2 regions of the Shewanella sp. AC91-MNA-CIBAN-0169 genome follow, and region 2 is predicted to be linked to the other one. Evidence: predicted binding sites of a transcription regulator. Region 2 holds the regulator's gene; the other holds the start of a gene.
What was found. Region 2 encodes MetJ, which represses methionine synthesis genes. Its sites were predicted from a motif close to TAGACGTCTAGACGTCTA; they were not measured.
Positions count from the first base shown of each region.

Region 1: the regulator MetJ is predicted to act here: its motif matches at 3,031-3,048, upstream of metK (methionine adenosyltransferase).

Region 1 covers NZ_JBEOPM010000011.1:27,820-38,929, reverse strand. The annotation lists gene AAEY98_RS11080 (GNAT family N-acetyltransferase) at 1-532, shown strand, start outside; gene AAEY98_RS11075 (hypothetical protein) at 581-937, shown strand; gene AAEY98_RS11070 (GNAT family N-acetyltransferase) at 1,100-1,687, opposite strand; gene metK (methionine adenosyltransferase) at 1,849-3,000, opposite strand; gene tkt (transketolase) at 3,533-5,527, shown strand; gene epd (erythrose-4-phosphate dehydrogenase) at 5,717-6,736, shown strand; gene AAEY98_RS11050 (phosphoglycerate kinase) at 6,816-7,991, shown strand; gene fba (class II fructose-bisphosphate aldolase) at 8,147-9,211, shown strand; gene AAEY98_RS11040 (MATE family efflux transporter) at 9,406-10,746, shown strand; gene AAEY98_RS11035 (DUF481 domain-containing protein) at 10,863-11,110, shown strand, end outside.
Region 2 covers NZ_JBEOPM010000013.1:82,718-93,827, reverse strand. The annotation lists gene AAEY98_RS12685 (DUF3373 domain-containing protein) at 1-1,377, opposite strand, end outside; gene AAEY98_RS12680 (c-type cytochrome) at 1,526-1,855, opposite strand; gene AAEY98_RS12675 (sulfite exporter TauE/SafE family protein) at 2,222-2,962, opposite strand; gene metJ (met regulon transcriptional regulator MetJ) at 3,038-3,352, opposite strand; gene metB (cystathionine gamma-synthase) at 3,561-4,730, shown strand; gene AAEY98_RS12660 (bifunctional aspartate kinase/homoserine dehydrogenase II) at 4,862-7,255, shown strand; gene AAEY98_RS12655 (hypothetical protein) at 7,419-7,628, shown strand; gene AAEY98_RS12650 (DUF1097 domain-containing protein) at 7,927-8,418, opposite strand; gene metF (methylenetetrahydrofolate reductase) at 8,958-9,842, shown strand; gene AAEY98_RS12640 (c-type cytochrome) at 10,050-10,637, shown strand; gene AAEY98_RS12635 (c-type cytochrome) at 10,648-11,110, shown strand, end outside.

The sequences.
Region 1 (11,110 bases), on a different contig from region 2:
TAAGGCGTTATTAACCGATGTTGCTGCTATTGTGCAGTTAGAACGAGCCCATGTTGATGATGAGTTGGTAGGTTCAAATAGCCAACTTCATGCTCATTCATTTACTAAAGCAGAGGTGAGCCAGTTGATAAATCAACATTGGTTTATCGTAGCTGAAGAGCAAGGGGTGATCATTGGATATGTGATGGCGGCAAAATGGTCATTTTTTTCCTCGCAACCATTGTACCGACATATTATTCAAAAACTTAAGTTTGCCGATTTAAATGGACAAGCTTTATCGACGACTAACACGTGCCAATATGGACCCGTTTGGATACAAGAATCAAAACGCGGCCAGGGAGTTTTTTCGGCGCTGGTTACCGAATTAAAAAAACAAGTGGCAGATACCTTTCCATTTATGGTGACGTATGTTGCCGCTGACAATGCGCGTTCGTTGGCAGCACATCAACAAAAAGCCGCAATGACAGAGATTGATCAATTTCGTTTTGAACAACGTGATTATTGTTTACTGGCCACAGCTAATATTACGTGATCGTTATACTAAGGGGTGTTGATAAAGTGGTTATTTATGAGGAATATTATGAGTACTAACTTTGAAGCACTCTTTTCACCCTATTTGGATTTAAGATTATCTGCATTTGACAATATGAAGCTAATAGCCGCGGTGTTGACTGATGCGACAGAGTTGTATGAGTGTGTTGAAGCCGATTTACAAAATCCAGATGATCCGCAATTGCAGCAATCGGGGTATTTTGTGCGCTGGCAAGACATGTGGCTATTTTGTGGCGTAACCAATAATTATCAAGCAGCGATTACGCTATTTACCGATGTCGAGCGGATTAACTTAGCGTCTATCAGTGTCAAAGTAGTGCCCGTAATGACAATGCAACAAGTGTCGTTTATGTGTATTGAAAGTTCACATTTCGATCATTGTTAACGAGTTCGATCACCTTGTACTTATGCTGACTTAGTTTGATTACGCTTAAGTCTATTTGGGCTAAATTTATTGGTGTGCAATAGCCTTGAGAGGCTTTAATACGATCTAGATTTTGTCTGAGTTTGGCTCATTGATCTTATTGAGTTAGATTATTAATCTAGATTATTTATCGGGATCATTGAGCTGCATCAACACTAGTGGTCGTTGTTCACTGTGATAGCGACGATACAACTGAGTGATGTCTGCTGGTATCGCTGATAAATCATTTTGACCTATCACGACATTTTGATCTATAACGATAAAGTGCTGCTGTTGATATAAGCCAATTAACCACGGATGAGCAAACAAGAAGCAATTTTTAGCGGTTAATTTGGGCGCGATAAATTTCAATAACTGAGTTGAAAGCTGTTGTCCACGGTAGTCAGGGTGAACCAATAATCCATTGATTAATTGATATTGGCCAATAGGTTTAACTCTTACCGCAGCGATTATTTTTTGCTGGCTTATATCAACTTCATCAGTAGCTGGTGGGCTTAGATGATGAATGACAGCCACAGACTCTTTCTGAGCTAATCGAGCATACGGCATATGTTGACGATAGAATAACTTGATTGCAGACCACTGTTTAATGGCTGGCAAGTTAATGGCTGGAATGTTAGTAACAGGGCTGTTTATCGCACAGGGGTTAGTTGCCGTTGATGGCTGGTGGTTTGCTGTTATCTTTGTGTTTAGCCAAGTGGGTTGATACATAATCTGAGCCATTGTTGAGATTAAATGTTGAGATTAAATGTTGAGATCAAATCATTGTATTGCCAATGATAGATAAAATAAAACCGCCAGTTGGCGGTTTTATTTTTTATCGTGTTTGCTTAATACAGACACTAGCTTAAGACGATAATTATGCTGGCTGATTATAAACCTGCATCTGCACGAAGTGCTTCAGCTTTATCAGTCGCTTCCCAAGGGAAGATATCTCGGCCAAAGTGGCCATAAGCAGCAGTTTGCTGATAGATTGGGCGTGCCAAATCTAGCATTGCTGTTAAGCCGTATGGACGTAATTCGAAGTGTTGACGTATTAATTTAATCAATACTTCTTCTGATACTTTACCAGTACCGAATGTTTCAATACTAATAGACGTTGGCTCTGCAACACCAATAGCATATGACACTTGTAGCTCACAACGGTCAGCTAGACCAGCTGCAACGATATTTTTAGCTACATAACGTGCAGCATAAGCCGCGCTACGGTCTACTTTTGATGGGTCTTTACCAGAGAAAGCACCACCACCGTGACGAGCCATACCGCCGTAGGTATCTACAATAATTTTACGACCTGTTAAACCACAATCACCAACAGGGCCACCAATCACAAAGCGACCAGTAGGGTTGATAAAGTATTTAGTGTCTTTGTTTAACCATTGAGCAGGTAATACCGGCTTGATGATAGTTTCCATTACCGCTTCAATTAAATCAGCTTGACTCACGTCTTCACGATGTTGAGTAGATAATACAATCGCATCAATACCGATGATTTTGCCATCATCATAAGCAAACGTTACCTGGCTTTTAGCATCTGGGCGTAACCAAGGCAGTGTGCCGTCTTTGCGTACTTCAGACTGACGCTTAACTAATTTGTGCGCGTAAGTAATCGGTGCAGGCATTAATACATCAGTTTCATTGCTGGCATAACCAAACATTAAACCCTGATCACCAGCACCTTGCTCTGCAGGGTCTGAACGATCAACACCTTGATTGATATCTGGTGACTGTTTGCCTATGGCATTAAGTACCGCACATGAATCAGCATCAAAACCCATATCTGAATTGGTGTAACCGATTTCGCGTACGGTTTTACGGGTAATTTCTTCAATGTCTACCCAAGCAGAAGTGGTGACTTCACCGCCCACTAATACCATACCGGTTTTGACATACGTTTCGCACGCAACACGAGCCTTTGGATCTTGCTCAAGTATTGCGTCTAATACCGCATCAGAAATCTGATCGGCGATTTTATCTGGATGACCTTCTGAGACAGACTCAGAGGTAAACAAGTGCTTTGCCATAATAGGAGAATCTCGTTGGTTGCATTTGAATATACGTCTAGACGTCTATTTTAGTCGAAATCTAATTTGATAACACCCCTTTGTACGAATTTAACTGGAGAATTGTGCAATGGAGCATAATTTTTTTTGTTAATCATAGATATGTTTATACTGGTGAGAAATCAAGTGTTTGATTCATATTGCTTTATTTAAATGCTCATCGACTTGCGCGGTGTATTTATCATAAAAATAGACAATGTTTTTGATAGATTAGAGATTATATTGCCTAATCAGAGCCATAGCTCTGCCAATCACGATACTTTTTATTTATAAGTGGCAATAAATAATTACTCTGTATTTATCTCATGTTATGGTCATCCTGACCATTTGGTGCTGTATTTACGATGTTTATTTATTGGCATTGTATGAAATCACCGTTTATTTAACGGTTAAAAAGAAACCCGAAAAATTTTAATTTGCGTCACATCGCCTTGTAGGGGAAAATATGGCTTCACAATTGCCCGTTAGACCTTACAAACAAGCAGGAGAGAGCATGTCATCTCGTAAAGTACTCGCTAACGCTATTCGCGCCCTAAGTATGGATGCGGTTCAAAAAGCTAACTCTGGTCATCCAGGTGCCCCAATGGGGATGGCAGATATCGCCGAAGTGCTATGGAATGATTTTCTAAAGCACAATCCAACTAATCCTAACTGGGTCGATCGCGATCGTTTTGTTCTGTCAAACGGTCATGGCTCTATGCTTATATACTCTTTATTGCATTTAACTGGCTATGAATTGCCTATTGAAGAGCTAAAGCAATTCCGTCAGCTGCATTCAAAAACGCCTGGTCATCCTGAATATGGTTATACCCCTGGTGTTGAAACTACAACCGGTCCTTTAGGCGCTGGTTTGAGTAATGCTGTTGGTATGGCTATTGCAGAAAAAACCTTGGCGGCTCAGTTTAACCGTCCAGGTCACGATATCGTCGATCACTTCACCTACTGTTTCTTAGGTGATGGCTGTTTAATGGAAGGTATTTCTCACGAAGTCAGTTCATTAGCCGGAACATTAGGCCTTGGAAAGTTAGTCGCATTTTGGGATGACAACGGTATTTCTATCGATGGTCATGTTGAAGGCTGGTTCACTGATGACACTCCTAAGCGTTTTGAAGCCTATGGCTGGCACGTTATTGCCGATGTAGATGGTCATAATCCTGATGCTATCCGCGCCGCGATTGAACAAGCTAAATCTGTAACAGATAAGCCATCGATGATTTGCTGTAAAACCATTATTGGTTTTGGTTCGCCTAACAAGTCGGGTAGCCATGATTGTCATGGTGCACCATTAGGTGATGCTGAAATTGCAGCAGCTCGTGAGTTCTTAAACTGGCCACACGCTCCTTTTGAAATCCCATCTGATGTGTATGCTGGTTGGGATGCTAAACATAAAGGTGTTGCTAACGAGTCATTATGGAATGACAAGTTTGCTGCTTACCAAGTTGCGTTCCCTGAACTGGCTGCAGAATATGAACGTCGCGTATTAAAAGGTGACTTACCTGCAGATTTTGAAGCAAAAGCACAAGCCTTTATCCAAGAAAGCCAAGATAAAGCCGAAGGTATTGCGAGTCGTAAAGCGTCTCAAAATTCAATTGGTTTCTTTGGTGCTATGTTGCCTGAATTACTTGGCGGTAGCGCTGACTTAGCCGGTTCTAATTTAACGCTTTGGTCTGGTTCAAAAGGTATTCAAGACGATCCTGCCGGTAACTACATCTATTACGGTGTACGTGAATTCGGTATGAGCGGTATTATGAACGGCGCGTCGTTACATGGCGGTTTTATTAACTATGGCGCAACTTTCATGATGTTCATGGAGTACGCACGTAACGCGGTACGTATGTCAGCATTAATGGGCATTCAAAACATTTTCGTTTATACCCATGATTCAATCGGTCAAGGCGAAGATGGCCCAACTCACCAACCGGTTGAGCAATTAGCTAACTTACGTTTAACGCCTAATATGGCTGTTTGGCGTCCATGTGATGCTGCGGAAACGGCAGTATCTTGGAAGGCGGCGATTGAACGTCGTGATGCACCAACTTCATTAATCTTTAGCCGTCAGGGTCTTAAGGCACAAGCGCGTACTGCTGAGCAATTAGCTAACGTAGCTAAAGGTGGTTATGTACTGTCTGATTGCCAAGGCACTGCTGATGTGATTTTGATTGCCACAGGTTCAGAAGTGCAGTTGGCGATGGATTCTGCCGCAGAGCTCACCAAACTAGGTCAAAAAGTGCGAGTAGTTTCTATGCCTTCTACGACTGAGTTTGATAAGCAAGATGCTGCTTACAAAGAATCTGTACTACCAAAAGGTGTCACTAAACGTGTTGCGGTTGAAGCGGCACATACTGACTTCTGGTACAAATATATTGGTTTTGATGGTGCTGTAGTGGGTATGACCACCTTTGGTGAGTCTGCTCCTGGTGGTGATTTACTTAAACATTTCGGCTTCACTGTTGATAATGTAGTAAAAACTGTCCAATCTTTAGGATAATCATCTGAGATTAAACACTTATCTATTAGGTGTTTAATCTGTATAATAACGGCCTGCAATACTATTGCAGGCCGTTTTTTTATCTCTTTAATTCACGTGAAATAATATATGCTAAGTCACTTATTAATAGATGTTTTTATCATAATTTGTTGAATAATAAGTGCTTCGGATAATTACTCTGGACCCTAAATGATTCGAGTTGCAATTAATGGTTATGGCCGGATTGGCCGCTCAATACTTCGTGCATTGTACGAATCTGGAAAACGTCAACAAATCCAAATTGTGGCGATCAATGAGTTGGCAAAGCCAGAAGCCATATGTCATTTAACTCAATATGACACGACTCATGGTCGTTTCAAGCATACCGTTAAGCTAAATGGTGATCAGTTGCTTATTGGTGATGACAGCATTTTGTTACTCAATCAACCCGATGCTAATTTATTGCCTTGGGCTGAACTTGATATCGATATCGTTTATGAAGCCACCGGCAGCTTAATTGATCGTCAAGCTTGCGAAGCACATATTCATGCAGGTGCTAAGCAAGTGCTGATAAGCCATCCTTCTTCTGCAGATGTTGATGAGACCATTGTATATGGTGTTAATCATGATTTGTTGCGCGCAGAGCATACCGTTATTTCTAACGCATCTTGCACTACCAATTGTATTGTTCCGGTTATCGATGTATTGGATAAGCATTTTGAAGTCAAGAGTGGCGCCATTACCACGATTCACTCGGCGATGAACGATCAACAAGTGATCGATGCTTATCATGATGATTTACGTCGAACTCGTGCTGCTGGTCAATCTATTATTCCGGTAGACACAAAATTAGCGCGAGGTATTGAGCGTATTTTGCCGCACATGAAAGATAAGTTTGAAGCGATTTCTGTTAGGGTGCCAACCATAAATGTGACCGCGATCGACTTGTCTGTCACGCTAGAGAAAAAAGTCAATATTGAGCAAATTAACCGTGTGTTACAACTTGCGTCAAACGGCAGTTTTAATGGTATTTTAGGCTATACTGACGAGCCTCTGGTATCGTGTGATTTTAACCACGATCCACGTTCAAGTATTGTAGACGGAACCCAAACGCGTGTCAGTGCTGGCCACTTGGTCAAATTATTATTATGGTGCGACAACGAATGGGGTTTTGCCAACCGCATGCTGGATACTAGCTTAGCGATGATTCAAGCAAAGTTAGATCGATAATATCAACAGATTATGTCGCAATGGGTTAAGCCGGTTGCGCAGCAAGACTTTGTATTAACTTAAAAAGGAACTGCTAATTATGGCAATTATTAACATGACAGATTTAGATCTACAAAATAAGCGTGTGCTTATTCGTGAAGATTTAAACGTACCTGTCAGCGACGGTGTTGTAACAAGTGATGCACGTTTACGCGCATCATTACCTACCATTCAACTCGCATTGAAAAAAGGCGCTGCCGTAATGGTGATGTCTCATTTAGGCCGCCCAACAGAAGGCGAGTTTAACGCTGAATATTCAATGCAGCCGGTAGTCGATTATTTAGCTAAAGCGTTAGACTGCCCAGTGCGCTTAGTGAGTGATTATCTTGATGGCGTTGACGTGAATGTTGGCGAAGTTGTGGTATTTGAAAACGTTCGCTTTAATATTGGCGAAGGTAAAAACGATGAAGCTCTGTCTAAAAAAATGGCAGCATTATGTGATGTGTATGTAATGGACGCATTTGGTACGGCTCATCGTGCCCAAGCATCTACTCATGGTGTAGGTGTTTATGCTCCTATTGCTTGTGCTGGCCCATTATTGTCGCAAGAATTAGATGCATTAGGCAAAGCGCTTGATAACCCAGCTCGTCCAATGGTGGCGATAGTAGGTGGTTCTAAAGTGTCGACTAAATTAACTGTGCTTGAAAGCCTATCAACTAAGGTTGACCAGCTTGTTGTGGGTGGCGGTATTGCCAATACCTTTATCGCAGCTGCGGGTTATAACGTCGGTAAATCATTGTATGAAGCTGATTTAGTGGAAGAAGCAAAGCGTCTTGTGGCAAATGCTAGAAGCCGTGGTGGTGATATCCCTGTACCAACAGATGTTGTTGTAGCAAGCGAATTTAGCCCAACTGCAACTGCAACATTAAAGTCAGTAGCAGACGTGACCGACAGCGATATGATTTTTGATATCGGCCCTGATAGCGCAGAAGCACTGGCTAAAATTATTGAACAAGCAGGGACGATCGTCTGGAATGGTCCTGTTGGCGTGTTTGAGTTTGATCAATTCGGCGAAGGTACTAAGCGTATTGCCCAAGCCATTGCTAATTCTAAAGCGTTTTCTATTGCTGGCGGTGGTGACACGCTAGCGGCAGTCGATAAGTATAACATTGCTGACAAAGTGTCTTATATTTCAACCGGCGGTGGTGCTTTCCTTGAGTTTTTAGAAGGTAAAGAATTACCCGCTGTAGCAATGCTTGAAAAGCGTGGCGCTTAGATCACATATCAAGTATTTGTACCGTAAAACCTAATAATAATTATTATAAAAAAATGCTCTGTCATAACCTACAGGATGTAGGTTGTGCCAGAGTTTAAAATCCGTCCAAACGATAGCGACCTAGGTGAGTAATCACCCTATTAATGGAGAACAAAATGGCTCTTATCTCTCTACGACAACTGCTTGATCATGCTGCAGAGCATGGTTATGGCGTCCCTGCATTTAACGTGAACAACCTTGAACAAATGCGTGCAATTATGCAAGCGGCTGAAGCAACTGACAGCCCTGTTATTGTGCAAGCATCTGCTGGTGCACGTAAATATGCTCGCCCACAGTTTTTAAAATATCTTATGGCTGCTGCGCTTGAGCAGTATCCAGATATTCCGGTATGTATTCATCAAGATCACGGTACTGATCCTGACATTTGTCAGCGCTCAATCCAGTTAGGCATGTCATCAGTAATGATGGATGGCTCGTTGATGGCCGATGGTAAAACACCCGCGTCATACGAGTATAACGTGGATGTGACTCGTCGTACTGTGGCTTTTGCTCATGCATGTGGTGTGTCAGTTGAAGGTGAAATCGGTTGTTTAGGCAGTTTAGAAACTGGCCAAGCAGGCGAAGAAGATGGTGTGGGTGCTGCGGGTATTCTCAGCATGGACCAAATGCTAACAACTCCAGAAGAAGCAGCGCGTTTTGTTGCCGATACTCATGTTGATGCATTAGCTATTGCGATTGGTACCAGCCATGGAGCTTATAAGTTTAGTCGTAAACCTACTGGTGATGTATTACGTATCGACCGTATTAAAGAAATTCATGCGCGTATCCCTAACACGCATTTAGTGATGCACGGTTCATCTTCTGTACCGCAAGAGTGGCTGAAAATCATCAACCAGTATGGTGGTGAAATTCCAGAAACTTACGGCGTACCATTAGAAGAAATCGTTGAAGGTATTAAGCACGGTGTGCGTAAAGTGAACATTGATACCGATTTACGTTTGGCATCAACGGGTGCAGTGCGTAAATTCTTAGCTGAACATCCTGCAGAATTTGATCCTCGTAAATTCTTAAAAGCATCAATGGAAGCGATGGCTGACATTTGTACGACTCGTTATGAAGCATTTGGTTGTGCGGGTATGGCCTCTAAAATTAAGCCTAAGTCACTACAGGCAATGTATAAAGCTTATCAATCTGGTGAACTTGATCCTAAAATCATGTAAACCTTTTTTACGTTAAAACAGCAAATCAGCTCATTTTTTGAATGAGCTGATTTTTTTGTAAATTAATAACGAAAAACGTTGTTTTTTTAAACGCTATCTAGCATCATCCTCGCCTTAAAAATTGACGCAAAAACGTCATCATTTATTGATATAACCTTATTCCGTTAGCCATCTTTAATAGTTGAACTCATTATATGCTTGTTAAGCCGAATGCACCTTTATCCTTATTTTCACTGACCTGGCCATTGTTCGTCGACTTTGCTTTGCACTTTTTAACGGCAGCAATTAATACTTTTATGATAAGCCATGTGTCGTATCAAGGTGTGGCGGCGCTGTCGGTTGGTAATATGGTGTTTGAACTGGCCATTACGTTATTTAGTTTCGTCAGTATTGGCGCTAGTGTTGTCATTACTCAGTATTTAGGGGCTAATAATAAAGCTGCAGCCAGTGCCGTAGTGTATTCATCTATCGGATTCAATTTTTTAGTTGGTTTGGTCGCAGCGGTAGGTATTTTAACCGGCTCAACCATGATGTTGAATCTAATGAACTTACCTGCGGAGCTTATGGCCGATGGTAAATTGTATTTACAAATTGTCGGTTTGTGTTTAATTCCCGAAGCGATGGCCATGTGCTTAGCGGCCGGAATGCGGGCTCATGGTTTTACCCAGCAAGCTATGTGGGTAACATTATCGATGAATGTGATCACCTTTATCGGCAACTTATTATTGCTCTATGGTTGGTTTGGTTTGCCACAAATGGGTGTAGCAGGGGTTGCGATTAGTACTGTTGTTGGGCGACTAGTGGGTGTGAGCATTATGATGGTGTTGTTTGTACGCTATACCAAAATACCATTACACATTCCGAGTATTTTGCGTCCAGATAAAGTCATGCTAAAAAAAGTGTTTCACATTGGTTTACCTGCCGCCGGCGAAAACGTCTCGTGGATGCTGCAATTTATGGTCGTTACTTCATTTGTTGGCTTAATGGGTGATAAAGCCTTAGCGGCGCAGTCATTATATTTTCAAATTTGTATGTTTATCTTATTGTTCGGGCTATCGATAGGCATAGGTAACGAAATTATTATTGGTCATATGGTGGGTGCTAAGCAATTAAAAGCTGCAGAGCATCAAATGTATCGCGCATTAAAATTGGGTTTGATTGTTACCAGTGTTGTGGCTTTATTCGTTGCAATATGGGGACCTAACCTTGTCGGTCTGTTTACTGATGAACAGGACATTATTGTCCTTGTCGGGCAATTATTTGTACTCACGTTAGTTATGGAGCCCGGTAGAACTTTTAATTTAGTGGTCATTAATGCGTTAAGAGCTAGCGGTGATGCCAAGTTTCCGTTTTTTATGGGCTTATTTTCAATGTGGTGTATCGCGGTACCAGGTGCTTATTATCTCGGGATCCATTTAGAGTATGGTTTATTGGGTATTTGGGCAGCCTTAGCGCTTGATGAGTGGGTTAGAGGGTTGGCGATGTTGTGGCGTTGGCGCAGTGGCCGTTGGCAGGCTAAGAGCCTTGTTGCTTAACGCTTAAGGGGGTGACTATTTTTCAATTCTGCGATCAAAGTGTTAGTATGCGTGGGAATTTTAAGCGCATGACCCCCCATTAGATTTTGTAAATCGTAAATAAAGGACGAAATGACATGAAAAAACTGCTACTTACTGCAGCTATTACACTAACCATGCCATTTGCAGCACATGCTGGAAGTGAGTTTGTTGAAGGTGATGCCACTCTTGCTGGTGAAGCAGAATTAGGTGCGACTTTAACCACAGGTAATACCGATACTTCTTCGTTTAAAGCGCGCCTAGCGTTGAAACAAGAATTAGGTGACTGGGAAAACGAGTATGTGTTTGAAGGATTATACAAAGAAGATACCGAAGAAGTGACTGC
Region 2 (11,110 bases):
CACATAAATGCCGTAACCATCTTTGGTGTCGCTATCAACGGTTTCTTTTGGCACCATAATGATTTCAGTACCAGTGCTGTTCAACTCTGCTTCAAATACTGCATCGCTTAACATGCCACCGAACAAACCAGCATTGCCGTTGGGTTCAGCACGAGTCCATCCTAATGAGGCAAACATTTTCAGGTCGTCATCGGTTTCATAGGCATAACCTAGGCCACCTAAGTACATATCACCAATGACACCGCTTGGTTGTACGCGGGTGACGAAGTTAAAGTTGTCGAATTTTTGCATGTCTTGATACATGGTTGGGGCAAAGATACCCGCCAGTTGAGTAGGGAATGCCATGGTGCCCGTAAAGCCATCATTGACATCTTTAGCACCGAATAAAGTGAACTGTAAGAAATGGTTACCGTCATTAATCACGTCGATATTAAACCCGCCGAGGTGGGTATCTTTAGTGATGATGTCACCAAACAATTCGCCATTGCCGTACTGTGATTCAAAGCCTTGGCCATAGCAAAAACGCACTGTTTGACCTTCAATACCGGTGATATCACCCAAGTTGTAACCTAAGGTAAGACCATCGAAGTTGAAATTGACTAAGTGACCTGATGGCGTGCCGCCTCTGAGTTCATTTTCACGATAATGATTTGGTGGACCGTACGTTGAAGGACGACGTCCAATAGAAAGGTAAGTGCCACTGCCGTTAATGTCTTTCCAATTAAAATAGGCGCGCTCTACTTTTAACTCATCACCACTGGTGCTACCGCTACTGGTGCCATCCATGGTGAATGAGTTCCATGAGTCGAATACTTTAACCCCAGCAGAGTCTCCCCAGCTCTTAAACATGGTTAAACGTCCTGCAAAGCTGACGTTATCCCACACTTTAGCATCAATATTTAGGCGTAAGCGCGTGGTATAAAATATATCGTTATCAATGTCCTGTTGGGTTTTTTGGCCCAACAGCATTGGCATAACGCCTTGCAGCATACCGCTTTGAAACGCGCTGGCTAAATCAGGGTTTGCCATCATCATTTGGCCTAACGGTGAGGTAGCGCTATTTGGATCGCCAAATACTCCTGACATGGCTTTAGCGCCAAAGTCAGAAAAGTTAACGTTCATGGCTGGGTTCCAAGTGACGTTTTGATAATGTAATGAATGTGCTTTGGTTCTAAAATCACCCGTAATGGCTATTCTGTCTAAGGCTGTGTGACGCTCGGTTTTGTCAACTCGTGAATTTAAGTAATCAAGATCTTCATTAATAGTAGCGAGTTGTTGTTTAAGATCGGCAATCTTTTGTGCATCGGTATCTGCTGCTAGGCTTGCGCCGCTCATAAAGAGCGCGTTAGCCACTAATATTGAGATGAGAGTTCTCATGGTCTTTCTCCCCTTTATTTGCCAAATAACACGGTCAATTTGGCAAATTTTTTGTGTCAGGATCCCTGAGGCTAAGCCTCACAGTTTTTTCGTTTGGTTTATTGGCTGATGTTTCGTTTAGAACGAAAATAGACTCAGCATTGATGATTTAGCCGCAAGTAGCTGGTTGGTCTGAATCGGCGGCGTGGTCATATAAAAACTGTTGAATATCTTTTATGTCTTTTTCTGATAAGGCTTCAAAAACGGCAGGTTTAGCTTTGTGCTTATCACGAGTAAAGAAACGATCCCATTGGCTCATGGTTTTGGTCATTGGGGTGAGTTCAGGGCCTTCACTGTTAGCGCTGTGGCAGGCTTTACATTCTTTTTTGTACAGGTGCTTACCTTTTTTAGGATTACCACCATCTGCAGCCATCACTTGGGTGCCAAGTGATAATGCCATAGCAACTGCGATACCAACTTTAATGTAAGTGTTCATCATTTTGTCCTCTGTCGGGCTTATTAGGGTTGTGCATTAACAGCATTTAATTATTTCTTTGCTGTAAACAATGTTACCTAAAAGTGAGTAGTGTTAATTTGAAGTAGATCATATCCATGAGAAAAATCTAATTGAAAAAAAGTTAATTGAAAGAAATCTAATGGACTAGTGTGATGTGGATCTATTGCGTAAAGATGATGAGTTTGTTAGGGGAGATAAAAGAGATTTTTTTGATTCTTATTATGGGTATTTTTAGTTGAGAAATAGACTTTTGATAAGCAGGTTTTTACTAAATAGAGGGATTATTAATCATCATTTGAGATCAAGCCCATTGATGGCTGGTTTTGTTTACAGGTGCAGAATAGCTGATTAGCTCATTAACGTGTTGGTCGACATAATCACTAATACAGTGGCACTAATACTACATAACACTAAGGTGACTATGCGGGTTTTATCTTTATCAACGCGGCCAATTAATCTACCTGAGACAAGATAACCAGCAACGACTGAAGGCAATAATAGCAGTGATAGCCATAAATGCTTCACTTCAACTAAGCCGACGATGGTTAGAATAGCTAAGGCAATTAATGAGCTAAACACGAAAAAGGCAGATAATGCCGCTCTAAACTGACTTGGGTCTTGGCCTGCAAGCAAAATGGCCATTGGTGGACCACCGATAGCAGCGATATTGCCAAATATGCCTGAAAATACCCCAGCGATAAATAAACTGAGGCGATTAATGGGGGCGGTAAAGCGAAAAATGCTAAGAATAACAGCAATAAACACAATGCCTGCAATCACTAAGCCTAGTATGGCTTGTGGGGCAAACAGCAATAATCCAGCGCCTAAAAACCCCCCAGGGATCCGCCCGAGTAAGGCATATTGCAAACCATTAAATTGTAGGTGACCGCGTTCTCTAAATAAGGTCATTGCAGAAATGGCAAAGCCCATAACAATAATAGGAACAGGAACTAATTGAGGATTAACAATATACAGTAGCGGGCTTGCAACAACGGCTAACCCAAAGCCAATTAAGCTTTGGGTTAGCGCGCCAAAAAACACGATAATCGATGCCAGTATCAAGGTCGTTGGATCGATAAATGACATCATAAGTTCTCTTTAAAAACATGACGACTTCTTATTAGGGTCGTTTCAAAGTCTGTGAGGTATTGACTAATCAGTGAATTATTCGAGCTCTTCCCACTCGATACCCATATCATCCATTAACTTTTTCGCTTCACTTGGAATGCTATCAGGCTGATCTTTTGATAGATCACCGTCATAAGGTAATGGTTGACCTGTGTACGCATGCAAAAATGCTTCGCATAGCAGTTCACTGTTAGTTGCATGGCGCAGATTATTTATCTGGCGACGCGTCCGCTCATCCGTCAGTACTTTTAATACTTTTAAAGGGATAGAAACCGTAATTTTTTTTACTTGTTCATTTTTTTTGCCGTGCTCGGCATATGGGCTGATATATTCGCCATTCCACTCAGTCATTAACTTACCCTTAACGATAAATACGCTGCAGATTTTAAACCGTTACAATCTCTAGTCAAATTATTGCTACTATTTAATCCCGATTGCAAATAGATTTCTTGATGTTTAGACGTCTAAACGTCTATTTAAGTTGACGGATGGGGATCTCTTAGGTAAATTTGGACGTCTAGACATCTCTTTGTGTGTTTGTGAAATTTTAGGAGTCACCATGACTAAGCATCAAAACGCCACATTGGCCGTTCGCCAAGGTATTGAAACAGACACACAACATGGTGCTATCGTGCCACCGATTTATTTATCGACCAATTATTCATTCGATGGCCACAATAATCCGCGCGAGTTTGATTACAGTCGTTCGGGTAATCCTACTCGATGTATTTTAGGTGACGCACTCGCCAAACTCGAGCAAGGTGCTACCGGCGTGGTGACATGTACCGGCATGGCGGCGATTACATTGGTGACTAGCTTACTTGGCCCAGAGGATTTATTGGTTGTGCCGCACGATTGTTATGGTGGCAGTTACCGCTTATTTACTAACTTGGCCAAAAAAGGCCAATTTAAGTTATTGGTTGTTGATCAAACTGATGCGCAAGCGCTGAGCAAAGCGATAGCTCAAAAACCGAAAATGGTGTGGTTAGAAACGCCATCGAATCCTTTATTGCGGGTGGTAGACATTAATGCCATTAGTATCGCTTGCCATGACGTTGGCGCGCTAGTGACAGTCGATAACACCTTTTTATCACCAATATTACAGCAGCCATTATTATTAGGTGCAGACATTGTTATTCACTCAACCACCAAATACATCAATGGTCATAGCGATGTGGTCGGTGGAGCGGTAGTGGCTAAAGATCCTCAAGTGGGTGAGTTGTTACATTGGTGGTCAAATACTCTTGGGCTTACGGGTTCAGCATTTGACAGTTATTTAACCCTCCGAGGCTTACGTACTTTAGCGGTACGAATTCGTGAGCATCAACGTAATGCACAAAAGATTGTTGAGTTACTCAGCGCCAGTGATGTGGTGGCCAAGGTGTATTATCCGGGTTTAAAAGACCATCTAGGTCACGAAATTGCGGCAAAACAACAACAAGGCTTTGGTGCTATGTTAAGTTTTGAGTTAATTGGCGGCGAAGCGGAAGTGGTGGCATTTTTAAAGGCGCTGTCGTTGTTTAGTATTGCCGAAAGTTTAGGCGGAGTGGAAAGTTTAGTCGCCGTTCCGGCCACCATGACCCATAGAGCAATGGACCCACAAGCAAGGCAAGAGGCTGGTATTAAAGAGACTTTATTGAGACTATCTGTCGGTATTGAAGATGCAGATGACCTCTTGGCCGATATTCAAGCAGGCCTAGCAGCTGTTGCCGCGATAAAATCAGCTTAATTCGAGTTTAAGTTAGCTGTGGTTTCGACCAAATTGGGTAAAATAGCAAAACATGCACTTGCAACACTATTGGTTTCAAAATAGAAGTCTAGCAGTCGCAACAAAAGTCGTAGTTGTTTAAGGAGTCAGTAATGACGCGAAGTCATTTACATAAGTTTGGTGGTTCAAGTTTAGCGGATGCAGATTGCTATCGCCGTGTTGCACATATTCTACTTACGCATGGCCAGAGTGATGATTTAGTTGTGGTATCCGCCGCCGGAAAAACGACTAACTTCTTATACAAATTATTGAGCCTGCGTGACAGCGGTCAGTTGTGGCAAGAAGAGCTGCAAATTCTGATCAGTTACCAGCAGACGTTAATTGAACAATTATTATCAAACGAGCAAGCGCGTGATTTACGCGAACGTTTGTCTACCGACAAATCTCAGTTAGTCAGCTTATTATCTTTAGAGCAACGTAACGATTACCAATTAAACCAAGTGGTGAGTTTTGGTGAACGTTGGTCGGCGCGCTTAATGGCCGCTTTGTTACGAGAAATGGGCGTAGCTGCGACTCATGTCGATGCGTGCTCTATTTTGGTAGCCGATGAAGGCGCCGTACCCAATATTTTAGTGGCTGAGTCTCGTGACAAGGTACAGGCCTTATTAGCCTTGCACCCGCAAGAGCGTTTAGTGATCACCGGCTTTATATGCGCTAACCGCCACGGCGATACCTTATTGCTGGGTCGCAATGGTTCTGATTTTAGTGCCACCTTAATTGCCAGCTTAGCTGACATTGAACGCGTTACTATTTGGACCGACGTTGAAGGGGTATTTAACGCCGACCCGAATAAAATTAATGATGCTAAATTACTCAAGAGTATGTCATTAGCCGAAGCTGACCGCTTAGCGCGCCTGGGCTCTCCTGTATTGCATTCTCGGACCTTACAGCCGTTATTTAATACCGACGTGAGCCTAGCGGTACGCTCAAGTTACGCTTCACACACTGACTTTACTCTAATTGCGCCACTGAGTTCATCAGCAAGTGCGCCAGTAGTGACTAACTTAAATGAAGTGGTGTTGTTTAGTTTTAAAATGAACGCAGACATTGAACCATTGTTGGCTATTTTAGATAAAGCAGGTATCACACCGTTAGCTTATTGGTCTCTGGCACAACATAAGTTTGAGTTGGCGTTAACGCTTGAAAGCCAGAAACAAGTGCAAGCTTTACTCACTCAATACAGCAGTGAATTTTTGATTGAAGAGTTGAGTGCCCAAACTGACTTAGGCCTAGTGGCATTAGTCAGTGCCGATGCTCATCACTTTAGACGCAGTTTTGCCCGACTACTCAGCCGTGATGCCAAACCGATTTATCAAGATGCATTAAGTTTGGTCACCTTAGTCCCGCAAGCTCAAGTGAGTTTATTGACCCAAAAAGTACATCGTCGTTGTGCTGGACCAAGAATGCGTATTGGAGTGTTATTGCTGGGAGTGGGTAACATTGGTGAGGCGTGGATTGATTTGTTTAAACGCGCCAGTCCAGCATTAGATCACGAACTTGAAGCCTCTGTTGAGCTCGTTGGTTTAGTCGGTTCGAAAAAAGCATTAATTTCTAACGACGGAATTAACCTTGAACAATGGCAGCAAGATTATCAACAGCAAGGCATTGAATGGGATTATGATCAGCTTTTTGATCAATTAGCGCAGTTATCATGCGATGAAATTGTCGCTTTAGATATCAGTGCTAGTGCCGCCTTAACCTTACAATATCCCGAGCTATTTGCCCGTGGTATTCATGTGGTAAGTGCCAATAAATTAGCCGGCTCAGGGCCATTGCCATTTTATCGTGAATTAAAGCAGCAGCTGAGTAATCGCCGCTTATTTTGGCGTTATAACGCCAGTTGTGGCGCAGGTTTACCTATTCAACATGCGTTAAATGACTTACGTAATAGTGGTGACACTATTGAAGCGGTGGGTGGTATTTTCTCGGGCACGTTATGTTGGTTGTTCGAAAATTATGATGGCAGTAAGCCGTTCTCAGAATTAGTACTGCATGCTCGCAGTTTAGGCATTACTGAACCGGATCCACGCGATGACTTATCTGGCCGCGATATGCAACGTAAGTTGTTAATCTTGGCTCGCGAGATAGGTTTAGCGGTAGAGCTAGACGATATTAGTCTTAACTCATTAGTGCCTCAAGCTTTAGCAGAGTTGTCACTAGAAGATTTTTTAGGGCGCATCAGTGAGTTAGACGATGATTTGTTGCAGCAGTATGTCGCTGCAGCTGAACAGAACAAGGTGCTACGTTATGTGGCTTCGCTGGATAAAGTCGAAGGTAAGTTACAGGCTGAAGTGGGTTTGCAGTGGGTTGATAATAATCATCCTTATGCGAATTTAACCCCAGGGGATAATGTGTTTGTTATTCGCAGTGCGTTTTATCAAGGTAATCCTTTGATTATTCGCGGTCCAGGGGCAGGGCGTGAGGTGACTGCTGCGGCTGTGCAGTCGGATTTGGTGCATATTTGCAAAGACCTGTTGCAAGAGTAGTTTTGTTAAAAAAGACCATTATTGATGGTCTTTTTTATGTCATATCGGGAATGTTTGAGAGCTGAAATTCAGCTCTTTTCTTTATTTGCCGCAAACCGCTCAACGCATAAATACTAAAATGTTAGATGACAAGTGTTCACATCTTGAAATGGAGTTCAAAATAATGATGAAAATCAAAGTATTTACTAAAGTGTTAAAACCTAAACTAAGCTTTTGGATGAAACCGATAGAACAAGCTGATTGTGGTTTACAAGACGAAATTAATTTATGGTTATCCACACAAACATCTATAGAAATTACAGAGATTAAACAAACTCAAAGCGGTGGATCATTTATGCCAGCGACATTAAATATTACCATTTGGTATCAGTAATATAACGAGATTTTTTTGTAAGTTTAAAGATTTAATCGACATCAATTAAAAGATAGATAATAAAAATGAATAGGTAGCATAAAGCTGCGTCCTTATTCTAAGTGCTGAAAAAGCTCAATAATAGAATGGCTTAGACTTTTTATTATATAAATATCCGATCGAGATTTCGACCAATTTGAAGTGATGTTTATGGATACTATTTTTGCGAGTATTTAAAGATTGGCCCAGTCTTTAGTTATCTTTATTTATTCTCAGGTAACGAATACTCTTAAGGCGACACAATCTAAGTCGCCTGTGCTTAGGCTTCTTCTACTGCGTCATCTTTTAATGATTCAGCTGTTTTATCGGTTAACGTTATTAATAGGCCTGTGAGTAGGCTCATGCTGTAACCGAGTACGGCGCCAATAATAAGTGGTGGAATGATAGCGGCTAGATCAGCATTTAAGGCAAAAGTGATGCAACAACCGATAAAGGTGCCGGGAATAAAGGCGAAGTTTTTATTACTGGCTTGTAAGCACATAAATGCGGTGACAATGCCTGTTAATGCATAGCTGATCATTGGCGAACCTAGAACACCGCTGCCTGCAATAATTAACCAGCCCCAGAATACACCGGAAAGATTGGTCATCATCGCCATCATCATGCCTTTAGCGCCAGTTTCCGTTTGAGCGAAAAAGGTACTGCAGCCCAGAAAGCCGACCCATGTCACGAGATGAAATACATCAGCAAGACCAGCCCAAACAGCTGCTAATAAACCAGCAGAAATTGCAATTTGCCAACGATGCGCCATGGTTGCCTCACAAAAGATTAAAATTAGAACGGTGAGTTCTAAATTTAGCACAATAAACTAAATTTAGGCAGTTAGGTTTTACAAAAGTCGATCCAGTTCGCAAATAAAAGCAACTGCTAATAAAACCAAACGTTATGCAACTCGATAATTGTCAGAGAGTCATCATGTCTACCGCACATTAACATCAGATATAGTCACTAATGCTATTAACTTTGTTAGAACCTAAGTGTTAGCGCACTTTTTAAAAAATAATTTGAACATTATCAAATGACACAGTCTGCAGGCTGATGAAAAAAAAGCCTGCAGATAGATGAACAAACGGCTGTTTTCAGCCGTTTTATATTGTCTATGATTTAGGCCTAGCGTTAATGTGATTATTACAAATTGCTTATTGATGGTTTTTTAGCTTGACTTAGTATGCAGTTAAACTAGTATATGGACATATAGACGTCCAAACGGCCAAATGATTTAGGTTAAGTTAATCATTTAAGCTGATTGGTATAGACTCCTAAGTGTTACAGAAGTTAAAGGAATACATTATGGCTTTTCATCATGCACAACATGCCCAGTCGTTAAATCAGAGCTTGTCTGAGCTGAATGATATTAATGTGTCTTTTGAGTTTTTTCCGCCATCAACGCCAGCAATGGAAGAGATTTTGTGGAATTCTATTCGTCGTTTAGAACCATTGAACCCTAAATTTGTATCAGTAACATACGGTGCCAATTCAGGTGTACGTGACCGTACTCATAGCGTGATTGAACGTATCCAGAAAGAAACCAATCTACTCGCTGCGCCGCATTTAACCTTGGTTGATGCTAGTGATGAAGAATTGGTTGAGCTGGCAAAGCATTATTGGAATTCTGGTATTAGAGACATTGTGGCATTGCGCGGTGATTTACCTGACGGTAGCCCAAAACCAACTCGCTTTGCCAATGACTTAGTGCGTTTACTGCGCTCAGTGGCCGACTTTGATATTTCGGTAGCAGCGTATCCTGAAGTGCATCCTGATGCGCGTAATGCGCAGGCTGATTTAATTAACTTAAAGAAAAAGATTGATGCGGGTGCTAACCGCGCCATTACTCAATTTTTCTTTGATGTTGAATCTTACTTACGTTTTCGCGACCGTTGCGTTACAGCAGGTATAGATGTTGAGATTATTCCAGGGATATTACCTGTGACTAACTTTAAACAAACTAAGCGTTTTGCTGGCATGACCAATGTCGCCATTCCACATTGGTTACATCGTCAATTTGAAGGTTTAGATGACGACCCTGCAACACGTCAATTAGTGGGTGCCAACGTTGCTATTGATATGGTGAAAGTATTGTCCCGTGAAGGTGTTAAAGATTTCCATTTTTATACCCTTAATCGTGCAGAATTAACGTATGCCATTTGCCATACATTAGGCGTGCGTCCAAAGTAGTACAGTGTAACATTCACTCAATTAAAACCCCGTTAATGGTTCCATTAACGGGGTTTTTGTTTAAATATTCGACGTTTGCCGTATTCTTTTTTGAATATATTTAGCCTATGGTGGTAAGACAATAACCAATAACCAATAACGAATGACTAAAGAGGTGTGATGATGAAAACATCCTTTTACAAGCTCGCTGCATTGGCTGGCATAACGATGCTAACTGTTATGACCGCAGAAGCTGCAGAAACAACTTCCCCACAACTGCCGGTTCCTGCTGCGGCTCAGCTATGTACTTCTTGCCACGGTGCACAAGGTCAAGGTATCGACATTATTGGCCCTCGTTTAGCAGGCTTATCTGCCGATTACATCAGCAATCAACTTGCGTTATTTCATGCAGGTAAACGTCAAAATCCAACCATGTTAGCAATGGCTGCAACGGTGCAAGGTGACAATATTGCTGTGGTAGCGCAATATTTTAGTCAGCAACCTGTTGCTGACATTCCGCTCCAATTTCGCGGTGACAAGGTTGGTATTAGCGATCCGTTCGAAAAATTAGCCTTTCAAGGTGACTGGTCACGTACCATTCCAGCATGTGTTAGTTGCCATGGTCCATCTGCCGTGGGTGGCGGGCAGTTTCCTCGTTTAGCGGGGCAGCAAGCCAGTTACCTTAAAACCCAATTATTAGCCTGGCAAGAGGGCTCTCGTACAGGCGATGCTGATAACATGATGGGCAATATTGCGCTGAAATTAACGGCTGCCGAAATCGATGGGTTATCTCAGTTTTTTGCCAATATAAAATAAGGACATGGCTATGAAATTATTATCGCTATTGACCATTGGCGCTCTGTTTAGCTTGCCTTTACAGGCCGATGAATTATTGACCGAAGTTCCGGCTAAGCCTACTGCGGTAAAATCGTCAGAGTCTTCGACGACACTACCCGATCGCCAAGCTGCATTACCTGCGCTGGAGAAAAAAGTTGATGCTGTTTATCTTCAACCCGCACCATTAACTGCTATTCCCGAGGGGGATTTTGGTGACAAGGTTCGGTTAGGTTATCAATTGTTTGTTAACACCCAACAGCTACGAGACAAGTACGTTGGCAATGAGCTCAATTGTGTTAACTGCCATATGAATTCAGGACGACAAGCTAATTCGTCGCCTTTATGGGCTGCATACTTTGCTTACCCTGCTTATCGTAAGAAAAACGATAAAGTAAACTCTTTTCAAGAGCGCATACAAGGTTGTTTTACCTATTCGATGAACGGTAAAGCTC